DNA from 3 places in the Peribacillus sp. YIM B13482 genome. Region 3 is predicted to be linked to each of the others. Evidence: riboswitches for the same ligand, from Rfam matches in the RefSeq annotation. Region 3 holds a riboswitch; each other region holds the start of a gene.

Evidence for each region. A riboswitch is a leader RNA that binds a small molecule or an ion and turns the genes downstream of it on or off. The one in region 3 is predicted to bind cobalamin.
Region 1: another riboswitch for cobalamin. It lies ahead of ACFX4L_RS13170 (ribonucleoside-diphosphate reductase subunit alpha); the one in region 3 lies ahead of ACFX4L_RS06235 (ABC transporter substrate-binding protein).
Region 2: another riboswitch for cobalamin. It lies ahead of ACFX4L_RS17320 (energy-coupling factor ABC transporter permease); the one in region 3 lies ahead of ACFX4L_RS06235 (ABC transporter substrate-binding protein).

Annotation. Positions count from the first base shown of each region.
Region 1 covers NZ_JBHZPF010000024.1:4,776-9,020, reverse strand. The annotation lists gene ACFX4L_RS13185 (SulP family inorganic anion transporter) at 1-656, shown strand, start outside; gene ACFX4L_RS13180 (hypothetical protein) at 742-888, shown strand; gene ACFX4L_RS13175 (manganese-dependent inorganic pyrophosphatase) at 987-1,916, opposite strand; cobalamin riboswitch at 2,210-2,391, shown strand; gene ACFX4L_RS13170 (ribonucleoside-diphosphate reductase subunit alpha) at 2,531-4,245, shown strand, end outside.
Region 2 covers NZ_JBHZPF010000038.1:36,081-40,325, reverse strand. The annotation lists gene ACFX4L_RS17335 (energy-coupling factor ABC transporter ATP-binding protein) at 1-741, opposite strand, end outside; gene cbiQ (cobalt ECF transporter T component CbiQ) at 760-1,482, opposite strand; gene ACFX4L_RS17325 (energy-coupling factor ABC transporter substrate-binding protein) at 1,523-1,834, opposite strand; gene ACFX4L_RS17320 (energy-coupling factor ABC transporter permease) at 1,836-2,579, opposite strand; cobalamin riboswitch at 2,759-2,956, opposite strand; cobalamin riboswitch at 3,159-3,348, shown strand; gene ACFX4L_RS17315 ((2Fe-2S) ferredoxin domain-containing protein) at 3,500-3,868, shown strand; gene cobJ (precorrin-3B C(17)-methyltransferase) at 3,883-4,245, shown strand, end outside.
Region 3 covers NZ_JBHZPF010000007.1:89,029-93,273, reverse strand. The annotation lists tRNA gene ACFX4L_RS06245 (tRNA-Arg) at 65-138, opposite strand; gene ACFX4L_RS06240 (polysaccharide deacetylase family protein) at 327-1,229, shown strand; cobalamin riboswitch at 1,316-1,490, shown strand; gene ACFX4L_RS06235 (ABC transporter substrate-binding protein) at 1,653-2,618, shown strand; gene ACFX4L_RS06230 (FecCD family ABC transporter permease) at 2,581-3,636, shown strand; gene ACFX4L_RS06225 (heme ABC transporter ATP-binding protein) at 3,643-4,245, shown strand, end outside.

The sequences.
Region 1 (4,245 bases), on a different contig from region 3:
GTTTTGGCGGAATGGCAGGATGTGCGATGATCGGCCAATCCGGTATCAACATTAAATCGGGAGGAAGGGGCCGGCTTTCCACTTTTGTAGCTGGCGCATTTCTTATGGTATTAATCGTGGTATTGAATGATGTCCTTGTTAAAATACCGATGGCTGCCCTTGTCGCAGTCATGATCATGGTTTCAATCGGGACCTTTGACTGGTCTTCCCTAAAGCGGCTCACTAAAGCTCCAAAGACGGATGCAGCAGTGATGATCGTGACGGTCCTCATTGTTCTTTATACACATGACTTATCTAAAGGGGTATTTGCTGGAGTGCTCTTGAGCATGATTTTCTTCTCGGCTAAAATTTCTAAAGTGGCTGTTGAGAAAACGGAAGACATCCATGCCAAGAAAATCATATATCGTATCAGCGGACAAATATTTTTCGCTTCGGTTCAGGACTTTGTTTCTAAGTTCGATTTCAAGGAAAAAGCCGAAACGGTCATCATCGATTTTTCCCATTCTAAAATATGGGATGCTTCTGCAGTCGGTGCTGTTGATACGGTTGTCCTTAAATATCAGTTTCAAGGTACACCTGTCCAGGTGCAAGGCCTGGACGAGGAGAGTTCGTTATTGCTTGAAAAACTCGCCACCTCAGAAAGTAAAATATCTTGAAAAAGTATAATTCTGCTGAATAGAAACTTTTCAAACCGACAAAATAGATAACATGAAATATTTCCTTTTGAAAGGAGCGAAAAGCATGACATCCGATCAGGATTATACAGCAGCGAATCTGTCACCAGATTTATTGAATGAACTGAAAAGCTTTGAAAGCAAACTTGGCGAGGAAGCCAATAAAGAACTGATTGTCATCGCCTATGAAAAAGAAAAGGAAACCTTAAATTAAAAAAAAAGACTCAAACACCTTTAAATGGATGGTTGAGTCTTTTTTTGATGTACAGAAAAGGGGCCCCAAAGTATTAAATGGGCACCCCTTTTCCAATATTATTTACTGAATACGTCCGTTAAAACCGGAACGATTTGTTTTTTACGCGATACAACGCCCTCTAAGACGGCAATGTTATTGTTTAATGAAACGTCATATGCCTTTTCCACTGCATCAGCCGCTTTTCCAAGAGCCAAGGCCACAGAATCATTGGTCAAGATATCCGTTACGACGAATAGGAATAAATCCAATTCCTTCACAGCGATGACCGATTCAATGGCTGCTTCTATTTCAGCTTGCTTAGCAAGAACTTCGTTCGGATCTACAGCATTGACCTGAGCTATCTCAACTTTAGCCATTCCCATGGAGAATTCTTTTGCATCAAGAGTGATTAGCTGGGCAATCGTCTTGTCGCTCAAGTCAGCTCCCGCCTTCAACATTTCCAAGCCATATGTTTCAGCGTTTACTCCCGCAATATCAGCCAGTTCCATAGCTGCTGCAACGTCTTGCTCTGTGCATGTCGGGGATTTGAACAATAAAGAATCGGAAATTATGGCAGATAGCATAAGTCCGGCGATCGTTTTAGGGACTTCAATGCCGTTTTCTTTATAGATTTTATTTAAAATGGTTGCCGTACAGCCAACTGGCTCCGCACGGTAATATAAAGGATCGCTTGTTTCAAAGTTAGCGATACGGTGATGGTCAATAACTTCCAACACACGGACTTGGTCAATATCTTCTGCACTTTGCTGGCGTTCGTTGTGGTCGACCAGGATCACGCCATCCGCTTCCCCTGCCACTTTTTCCACAAGGCGGGGAGCTTCGAATTTGAATTGGTCCAACGCATATTGAGTTTCACCATTCACTTCACCCAGACGAACTGGTTCAGCGTTGATACCTAGTTGCTTTTTAAGATCTGCATAAGCGATTGCTGAACAGATTGTGTCTGTATCCGGGTTTTTATGTCCAAAAACTAATACTTTTTCCAAGATTTTAACCCCTTTTTCATAAATATTTTTCCGCGAATCCCCTCATCGCAATAAGGGAGACCCACCTTTACTATACACTTTATTTTAACACAAAATCCCGTAAATTCAGTGCTCGAATTACCCATTCCCCAATAAAATCTTTCATTCTCAATCCCTCTACCTTCACTTTGTCAATAGATAAGGGTTGGTTTTTCTCAAATATATTAGTTGAATTATCATCGTATATGGCTTACGATAATATAAGCAGAAATACTAGATATTGATTACACAAACAATACTAATAACTATATATAGAATATTTTATAATCAAAGGTGCCAGTGATGGCTGAAAAGGGAATCCGGTGTAAACCCGGAACTGTCCCCGCAACTGTAAATGTGACGAAATGAGAAACCACTGTATAGCTCTCTCTATACGGGAAGGACTCAAAGTAGGATGATCATGAGTCAGGAGACCTGCCTTGATTTTTTCATGTTTCTTATTCTTCGGGGATTGAGATGATGAAACGATAGTATAATGGCTATTTTTTCATGGTTCTTTTATTCTATCGTTTGATCCGCTCAATCCATTTGGGCGGTTTTTTTATTTTAGCGGAAGTTTACAAGGAGGATTATTAATGACTCAAACATATAACTCTACCATAAGCGAAAATGACACCGAAACGAATTCAATCCAGCTTGAGATGTTATCAAAGGAATTCGAAGGCCGTCTCGATATGGAAAAGTTCAAAAAGCGTTTTATAAAATGGCTTGATCGCAAAAGTGACTCAACCGATGAACAGGCATCAAAAAAACTGATTCAGCTCGCTCTTGAAAGTGTGGATATAGATGCTCCCGATTGGACGTTCGTTGCTGCAGCAGAACTATTGAATACGATGTATAGGGATGCACAGGCAAATCGAGGTTATGAAGGCATGAGTTATGGCCCATTCTATGAACTGATCACGGAACTCTCGCAACTTTCAGAAGGCCAGCGTTATCCCATTTATAAATCAGAACTGCTAGCTTCTTATACGAAAGCAGAAATTGAGGAATTGGGTTCGGTGATCGACCCGGAAAAGGATAAATTATTTTCTTACATAGGCATCTACTTATTAAACGATCGCTACCTAGCCCGCCCAAAAAAAGACAAGGTCTACGAACTGCCTCAAGAGCGCTTCATGATCATCGCGATGGAAATCATGCGAATGGAAAAAACGGAGCATCGTCTTCAACTAATAAAAGAAGCTTACTGGGCTATGTCCAACCTTTATATGACTGTTGCGACGCCTACTCTATCCAATGCAGGTAAAACGCATGGACAGTTAAGCTCTTGTTTTATCGACGCAATTGAAGATTCCATTGACGGCATCTATCTATCTAACTACGATGCTGCAAAAGTATCAAAATTCGGCGGCGGTGTAGGTCTTTACGTTGGTAAGATTCGTTCGCTTGGTTCTGATATCCGAGGTTTCTCTGGAAACAGTTCCGGCACGACTCCCTGGATCCGGCTATTCAACCAGACAGCTGTCAGTGTCGATCAATTGGGGCAACGTAAAGGTGCCATCGCGATTTACTTGGATGCCTGGCATAAAGATATTATGAGCTTTCTTGATTTGAAGACGCAAAACGGGGATGACAGATTAAAAGCCCATGATATTTTTACAGGTGTATGTATTCCTGATTTGTTCATGGAGGCTGTACGCGACAGAAAAGAATGGTATCTTTTCGATCCACACACCGTCAAGCAAACCCTTGGATTCTCACTTGAAGATCTTTATGACGAGAAGAAAGGCGAAGGAAGCTTCAGGAATCATTATGCACTTGCTGTCGAGGCCGCAGAAAACGGTACACTTCCAAACTATAGCTTTGAAAAAATCAATGCGATGGACATCATGAAAAGCATCATGATTTCTCAATTAGAAGAAGGCGTACCATATATGTTCTACCGCGATGAAGTGAACCGGAAGAATCCGAATAAACATAAAGGCATGATTTACTGTTCTAACCTTTGTACGGAGATTGCTCAAAACTTAAGCCCTTCGACGATTACGGATGAATATGAAACAGAAGATGGAGATGTCGTTGTGGTCCGTAAAAGCGGCGATTTCGTTGTCTGCAACCTATCATCCATTAACTTGCCCCGTGCGGTGAGCAGCGATGTTTTGGAGAGGTTAATTCCCATTCAGGTCCGGATGCTGGATAACGTCATTGATGTCAATAATCTTCCGGTCAAGCAAGCATCCATCTCGAACAAACGTTACCGGGCAATTGGTCTAGGAACGTTTGGATGGCATCATTTACTTGCCACTCAGAATATTTATTGGGAATCGGATGAGGCTGTTCACTATGC
Region 2 (4,245 bases), on a different contig from region 3:
TTCAAAAACCCACGGCTTCTCCAGGTGTGCCCTCATCAGAACGGCTTCATCATGAAAAACGGATACAGGGTCCCCTTGGTATATGACCTTACCATCGTTCATGACAACGACTTCATCAGCCCATTGATAGGCCAAATTAACATCATGAGTTGATAGAATTATCGTTTTGTCAGGATGGTGAATACTGTCCAGCAGAGACATGATCTGTCGGGAGAAATAAGGATCCAATCCAGCGGTAGGCTCGTCCAAGAGCCAAACATCGGGTTCCATGGCTAGTACCCCTGCAATGGCGACACGTTTTTTTTGCCCTAAGCTCAAAAAATGGGTGGGTCTGTCCTTCAATTCCGTTACTTCCGTTTGAGCCATCGCCCATTGTACTTTCTCGTGGACTACGTTTCTTTCCCATCCTAAATTCATCGGTCCAAACGAAATATCCTGTTGCACATTAGCGGAAAAAAGCTGAGAATCGGGATCTTGAAAAACGATCCCGACTTGTTTTCTTAATGATAATAATGCTTTACGGTCATATTTAATTTTCTTGCCCTTATATCTGATAGTTCCTGATGTTGGTTGTAAAAGACCGTTTAAATGGAGGAACAGAGTCGATTTGCCAGCTCCATTATTGCCTAATAATGCAATCTTTTTACCTTGTTGAACCGTTAGTGAAAGATCTTTTATAGCGAACGTTCCATCTGCGAATTGATGGGTGAGGCCCTCTATATTAAAAATATGCTCTTCCATTTTTGAATTGCCTCCAATTTACATATATCCATAAATAAAGATTAAGCTTCCTAGTATGATAATGGCGATCAGCCAATTGCGGGAGGAATAGGTGTAAGTATCATCGATAAATGATAGGTTTTCCTGATATCCTCTTGCATTCATGGCCATCGTCAATTGCGCAGAGCGCTGGAATACTCCCAAAAATAATGATGAGATTAGTAACCCGAGAGAGCGAATGCCTTGCCTTATCGAGCCATATCCAAGTCGTGAAGCTTGTGATAGGTGAATGGCCAAAGCTGTATCTAAAAAAATAAAGATGAAGCGATAGGTCAATTCTATTAAATCGATCAATAAAGACGGCAATTTAAGTTTCCGCAGCACGGATAGAATGACGGTAATGGGTGTTGTTAAGGTTAAGAAATATAAACAGCTTATACTGCCAAATACGACAGTGATCAAATTGATCACTGTACCAATGCTGTCATCGCTGATGAATATTTGCCAGTTTCCGGCTTTCCAGGACCACCATATATTGGATATTGAAGTGGGTTTGCTTGTAAAAGAAAAAAGGATGGTAATTGTACCTGATAATATAAAGAACCCCGGTAGTAAGAGTAATTTCAGATAATAAGAAAGTGGGATTCTTGCCGCAAAAATGATTAAAGCACTCATCACCGTAAAAGTGATGAGCGAAACGGCCATATCCCTTACAGTTAAGGAAAAAAGCAAAAGGGAGAGTGCAAAAATCATTTTTTCCAACGGATGTTCATCCTTTAGCCCATTGAAATAGGCATATTTATCAATGAGTAACATGCTTGGATTCTTCGGGCATGGCTTGTTTGGCTTGCTTATTCCTTTGTCTCATTACGCCAATGAAATATCCAATGAAACCAGCTCCGATTGCAGCTTGCAGCGCAAATAATAAGCTTTCTGTTTCTGCACCTGGTGGCTCCCAAATACTGTTGAACCATGGCTTATATTCCGGATGGATATTTGTGATGGCTTCTTCAGCTTCGCCGTCGGCACCGCCAAATTCCGTTCCTTGTTGGGTGATTAACGGTATGGTAGCAAGAATGACGACCAGGAAAAGCAGCAGTAAACTTTTTTTCATATTAACGGGCCTCCTTAGATAAAACTCGCAGCAATTTCAATTCGCCTAGATTGTATTTTTTTAAGAAATTCATCACAACGACTGTCAATAATCCCTCGCTGATTGCCAAGGGAATTTGGGTCAGGGCAAAAATCCCTGCAAACTTAGTGAATGAGGCCATGAATCCCCCTACCTCGGATGGAAAAGCAAGAGCAAGTTGAACGGAAGTTACCACATAGGTTCCTAAATCTCCAAAAGCAGCTGCCAAGAAAACGGCAAGAGAAAAAGACCACCCCAATTTAGTCGCGCCCTTGAAGACAAAGTAAGAAATGAACGGTCCGCATACTGCCATGGAAAATGCATTGGCCCCTAATGTCGTCAACCCTCCGTGAGCCAGTAATACAGCTTGAAATAACAGTACGATGGAACCCACGACACTCATGGCCAATGGTCCGAATAATATGGAACCCAAACCAACTCCTGTAGGGTGTGAAGAACTTCCCGTAACGGAAGGAATCTTCAGGGCCGATAATATGAATACAAATGCTCCCGATAGGCCGAGTATCATTTTTGTTTCTGGGTTTTCCTTTACTTTGGACCTAATCGACCGGTAACCCAAGATTAAAAATGGAAGGATAATGGCCCACCAGAATATGGCCCATTCAATCGGTAAAAATCCCTCCATAATATGCATGGCCATAGCACGTTTTGGTACAAGAAGCAATAAAATGACAAAATAAAGAATTTTCCAATTGTCTTTTTTCATTCTTTCTCCTTTCAACACTTTTAATTTTTTCTGATCAAGGCTTTTAGAAGAAAAGCGGCGCCCAACATAAAAAGCACTTCTCTAAAAAAGAAAGAAGTGCGTAATGAACAGGAATTCCTCAGCATAAACCAACCACGGGCTATTCTGCCTGATCCGCACACCCATCCTCGTAGGCTGAAACAGTTTCACGCTTCATGGCAGGTCTCCTGGCTTTGGTTCATCATCCCATTACATCCTTCCCATCTCATTTGACAGTGGATTAACCTTAAGGCAATAGGACTTCCCTTTACAGTGGCGGGACCGCTCCGGATTTTCACCGGCTTCCCTTTTAAGCTGAATTTCCGAGAAAATTCAACACCATAAAACTTATGTAATTATTTTGAAAAATCTCGTATAGTTTATCATAAAGAAATAATTCCAGCTACACTCTCTTTTTTTTTAAAAGACTAATAACGCAGAGAAGCGAGGCATGGAGCTGGATTTACCCTATTAAACTTTTCTAAACAGTCGGAATAAACTTTGAATTTTGCTAAAGTTGTTATATGATAGATAAAGTTAGCTAGAAATGTATAATAAAACCAAATATTTCATTTTAAAAGTGCTCTTGTGTGAATTATCAAGGGATAATAGGGAAAACGGTGAAAATCCGATGCAGCCCCCGCTACTGTAAACGCTGATGAAATTGTCGATGACCACTGGCTTAATGCCGGGAAGGGACAAAGTAAAATGAAGCGTAAGCCAGGAAACCTGCTTTTGAAATTGTATGATACTTTTCGGAGGGAAAGGTAGAAGGACTATGACGATTTTGGGAGATTCAGCATATTTGCCGAAGGCTCCTCATTCATATAGTTTTTTTAAAACCTTAACTCTTATGTTAAGGTTTTTTATTTTGCCTTTTCCCTGAACTCAGGAGGAAGAAGATGACTACTTGGAACTTGCAGGGTACTAATACGCATCTGTTGATTTGCAATGGAAGCAGTTGCATGAAAAAAGGCGGGGAAGAAGTAACCCAAGCGATTCGCGATGAAATTACTTCAAAGGGACTGGATATGAAAGTTCATACAACCAGGACACGCTGTAACGGAAGATGTAAGGACGCCTGCGTTGTAATTGAGTATCCCCAAGGGAGATGGTATCGGGTGGATACCCCAGATTACGGTCGGAAGATTGTAAGTAATATCGATGATGGGGAGTTTGTGCCACAGATGATCTACCAATTCAGTGATGGGGAAATGACCCCTAATCCAGATTTTCCTGCTCATACGGGTATTTCAAAGAACAAATCGTAAAAGGAGATGTCTTAATGAGTACTAACGGTAAATTATTCGTCGTGGGCTTTGGGCCAGGGAATTTTGAACACATTACCAAACGTGCTGTCGAAGCCCTTCAAGAAAGTGACTACATCATTGGTTATAAAACTTATGTTGAACTCATTCAGGGACTGCTTACAGATCAAACGATTATTAGTACGGGAATGACTGAAGAAGTATCACGTGCTCAGGAAGCAGTGAAACAAGCGGAGCTGGGAAAGAAAGTGGCTGTAATTTCCAGTGGTGATGCCGGAGTTTACGGGATGGCAGGGCTGGTTTATGAAGTATTGATTGAAAAAGGGTGGAAAGAAGATACTGGAGTGGGCATTGAAGTCATCCCTGGTATTTCTGCAATC
Region 3 (4,245 bases):
CAACAGAAAAAAACCCTGCTACAACACGGAGAAACCGCATTATAACAGGGCTTATAAACTTTAGCGTCCCAGATAGGAATCGAACCTACGACCTACAGCTTAGGAGGCTGTCGCTCTATCCTGCTGAGCTACTGGGACATATAAAAAAGTCGACGACTTATTTATTATATTTCTTATAGGCAAACTTTTCAAGTTAATAGCAATAATAATTATGAAAAAAAACATCTAGACGCTTAGGGGGCACTCAGCTCTCCTGTTTCCTTACTCTTCATTAAATGGAATACTTTATTATTTCCTGGTTTTCTGGTACTATAATGCTAGAAAAAATTAGGAGAATGATAGTGGGGAATTATAGAGTTTTATGGATGGTGACGCTGCTGGGGATTTTAATTTTACCGGCATGCTCACAAGGGATTTTAGAGGGTATAGGCACAAAGACGGCTGCGCCGATCACGGAAGATAACATTGAAGTGGCTGCAGCAGCGGAGAATGACACTGGGCAGGATTCGGAGGACGAATTATATACTGAACGAATCGATACGAGAGACTGGATAACGGCCGAGTCCGCGGTACAGCTTCCAATATTGATGTATCATAGCATTTCTGAAGGCAATGGCCTTCGGGTACCAAAAGAGGAATTCCGATTACAAATGACTTGGCTTCGGGAAAATGGTTACTATACATTATCCCCTGAAGAAGCATTTCTCGTTTTAACCGAAAATCGGATGCCGAGTGAAAAGTGTGTCTGGCTTACTTTTGATGATGGCTATACAGATAACTACACGGACGCTTTCCATATACTAAAAGAATATGATATGAAAGCGACTGTCTTCATGATCGGGAAGTCCATCGATAAAGGTCATCACCTGACTGAAAATCAAATGATGGAGATGAGCGGGAATGGGATTTCGATCGAAAGCCATACTATCAACCATTTGGAGCTGAACCGAATGACGGCAGAGCAGCAAGAAGCGGAAATGGTCCAGTCAAAGGATCTGTTCGATCGTATCCTGCAACAGGACACGACAGTGCTTTCCTATCCAGTTGGTCGTTATAATGAAGAGAGTCTCAGGCTTTCAGAAGAAGCTGGATACAAGATGGCAGTCACTACTGAACCTGGAGGAGCTTCAAGGGACCAAGGGATGTATGCCTTGCATCGAGTTCGGATTTCACCTGGATTATCAGTCGATGGGTTCGCGTCGCTGATAGAAAATGCTTCAAATCATTGAAAATGGACGGTGCATTTCAAACTTGTTCAGAAAAATCATATAATAATCGATTCTTACATGGTGTATAATGAAGGCAGTGAAAATTATATACATATGAACGATTTGGTGTCTTAATGACTTAAAAGGGAAGTTGGTGAAATGCCAGCGCGGTCCCGCCACTGTATTTGGGAGCTGACGGCTGTGTACCACTGTATGGGATATGGGAAGGTGCCGTTGACGATGACCATGAGCCAGGAGACCTGCCAAGATTCGTACACCTGTAACCTACGCGGATGGGAAGGTGTGTGGCAGACCCTAAGAGTCCGTAATGATATTGTTGCCATACAAGCATCTTCCGTTTAACGGGAGGTGCTTTTTGTTTTGGGTGCATCTTCCGAGATTATTAGGTGAAGAAATTAAATGAAAAGATTGTGGGGAATGAAAATGAAGAAGATTTTTGGTTTGATATTGTTGATGTTGCTTACTGCAGGCATGATGGTTGGCTGCAGTGGCGCTACTGATGAAGGAAAAGAAAAGCAGCAAACGAATCATGCTCAACACGACGCTTTCCCGATTACGATTAAAGATGCAACGGGCGAAAAAGTAACGATAGAACAAAAACCGAAGAAAATCGTTACGTTGATACCAAGTAATACAGAAGTGGTATTTGCACTTGGTTTAGGTAAAAAGGTCGTTGGTGTATCCGACAATGATAATTACCCGGAAGAAACGAAAAAAATTAAAAAAGTTGGCGGAATGGAAATGAACACGGAGCTGATTGTCTCCATGAAGCCCGACCTTGTTCTTGCCCATGCATCAAGTGCCCATAATTCGAATGAGGGTTTAAAGCAGCTTAAGGATGCTGGAATAGATGTCCTTGTAGTCAATGATGCACAAAGCTTTGACCAAGTCTATGAATCTATTGAAATGATTGGAAAGGCAACGGGAGAAAATGATAAGGCAAGCGAAATCGTTACGGATATGAAAACAAAGCTCAAGGATATTCAGGAAAAAGCCAAATCCGTTAAAGAAGCGGATAGGAAGACCGTTTTAATTGAGGTTTCGCCATCACCGGATATATATACACCTGGAAAAAATACCTTCATGGATGAAATGCTTCATATTATTTCAGCGGATAATGCTGCTGCTGAATTGGACGGCTGGGCAAAAATTGATGAAGAGTCAATGATTGCTGCAAATCCGGATGTCATCATTACAACGTATGGTAATTATACAAAAGATCCAGTAAGTGAAGTGACAGGCCGAAAAGGATGGCAAGACGTAAATGCCGTTAAGAATGGCCAAGTCTTTGATGTCCCTTCTGACTTGGTGACCCGTTCCGGTCCACGCTTAATAGAGGGAGTAGAGGAACTTGCCAAATCAGTCTATCCGAACCTATTTGACAACTAAATGGACGTTTGCTTATTTAATTGCGTTGTTATTTTTGTTATTTGCAATGACGATAGGCATTTCCTTTGGTTCGGTGCCAGTTCCGATTTCCGTACTTATACAAATAATCGGCAAGGAGATTTTTCACTTGCCGATTTCTGCTGATCCGGATGTGATGCTTACGAATATCGTGATGAACATCCGCTTGCCGCGTGTGTTGCTTGCGGGTTTGGTTGGGGCATCACTTGCGATTGCGGGTGCAGCTTTTCAGGGACTGCTCCGGAACCCGCTCGCTGATCCTTACACATTAGGTATTTCTTCAGGAGCATCGGTCGGCGCCGTATTGACAATATTCTTGAATATATCACTGCCATTCATCGGTTTATATACTCTTCCGGCATTGAGCATCTTATGTTCAGTACTCACGATGTTCTGCGTACTGACTTTTGCAAAAAAAATGGATCGATCGATGAAAGTGGAAACGATCATTTTAACGGGAATCATTTTCAGCTCGTTTTTAAGTGCCTTCATTTCATTGATGATTGCGCTGACGGGTGATGAATTAAGACAAATCATCGGCTGGCTGATGGGAAGCGTCTCAATGCGCGGATGGAATTATATCGTAATCATTTTGCCGTTTTTTATTATTGGTTCGTTGACCTTGATCATGAATGCAAGCGAATTGAATGCGATGACTTTCGGGGAAGACCGGGCAAAACACTTAGGTGTGAACGTGAAGCGGCGGAAAATGTGGATCTTGATAGCCGGTTCGACATTGACAGGGGCAGCCGTTGCCGTTTCAGGGGCGATTGGCTTTGTAGGATTGGTCATTCCTCATTTTGTCCGGAAGATTTGGGGACCTGACCATAAACATTTGCTTCCGTTGTCATTGCTGGTAGGAAGCGGATTCTTAATATTGGCGGATTTTGTAGCACGAACGATCATTGCCCCATCGGAACTGCCGATCGGGGTGATCACCTCACTTATCGGGGCACCGGCATTTGCGCTGATTTTATTAAAGAGACGGAGAGAAGGGTAAAAACGGATGCTTGAAGTAAAAGGGTTAACAGGTGGATATGACAACAAAACTGTTTTGGACTCTGTCTCTTTTGATGTACATAAAGGGGAATTATTCGGGATCCTTGGTCCTAATGGCAGCGGAAAAACGACGCTTTTAAGCATGCTTAGCGGGGTGCTTAATTATAAGGACGGAAGCGTACGGTTAAGAGGCAGGGATTTGAAGGAATATTCATCAAAACAACTTGCACAGGTCATTGCCGTGCTCCCTCAACATTCCTCATTAGCTTTCTCCTATACAGTAAAAGAGACGGTCTCACTTGGGAGGTATGCCCATCAAACGGGCTGGTTCCATAGTTGGTCCGCAGAAGATGAAATGATCGTCCAACGGGTTATGGAACAAACGGGAGTAGCGGATTTTCAGGATCTTCATTTTGAACGATTGTCAGGTGGGGAGAGACAACGGGTCTTGCTGGCACAGGCCCTTGCCCAGGAACCGGAAGTCCTTTTTTTGGATGAGCCTACAAACCATTTGGATCTTTCCTATCAAAAGGACCTTCTTGATCTAATGAGAAGAATGGCAAAAGAACAGGAGTTAACCGTTATTTCAATTTTTCATGACTTGAATTTG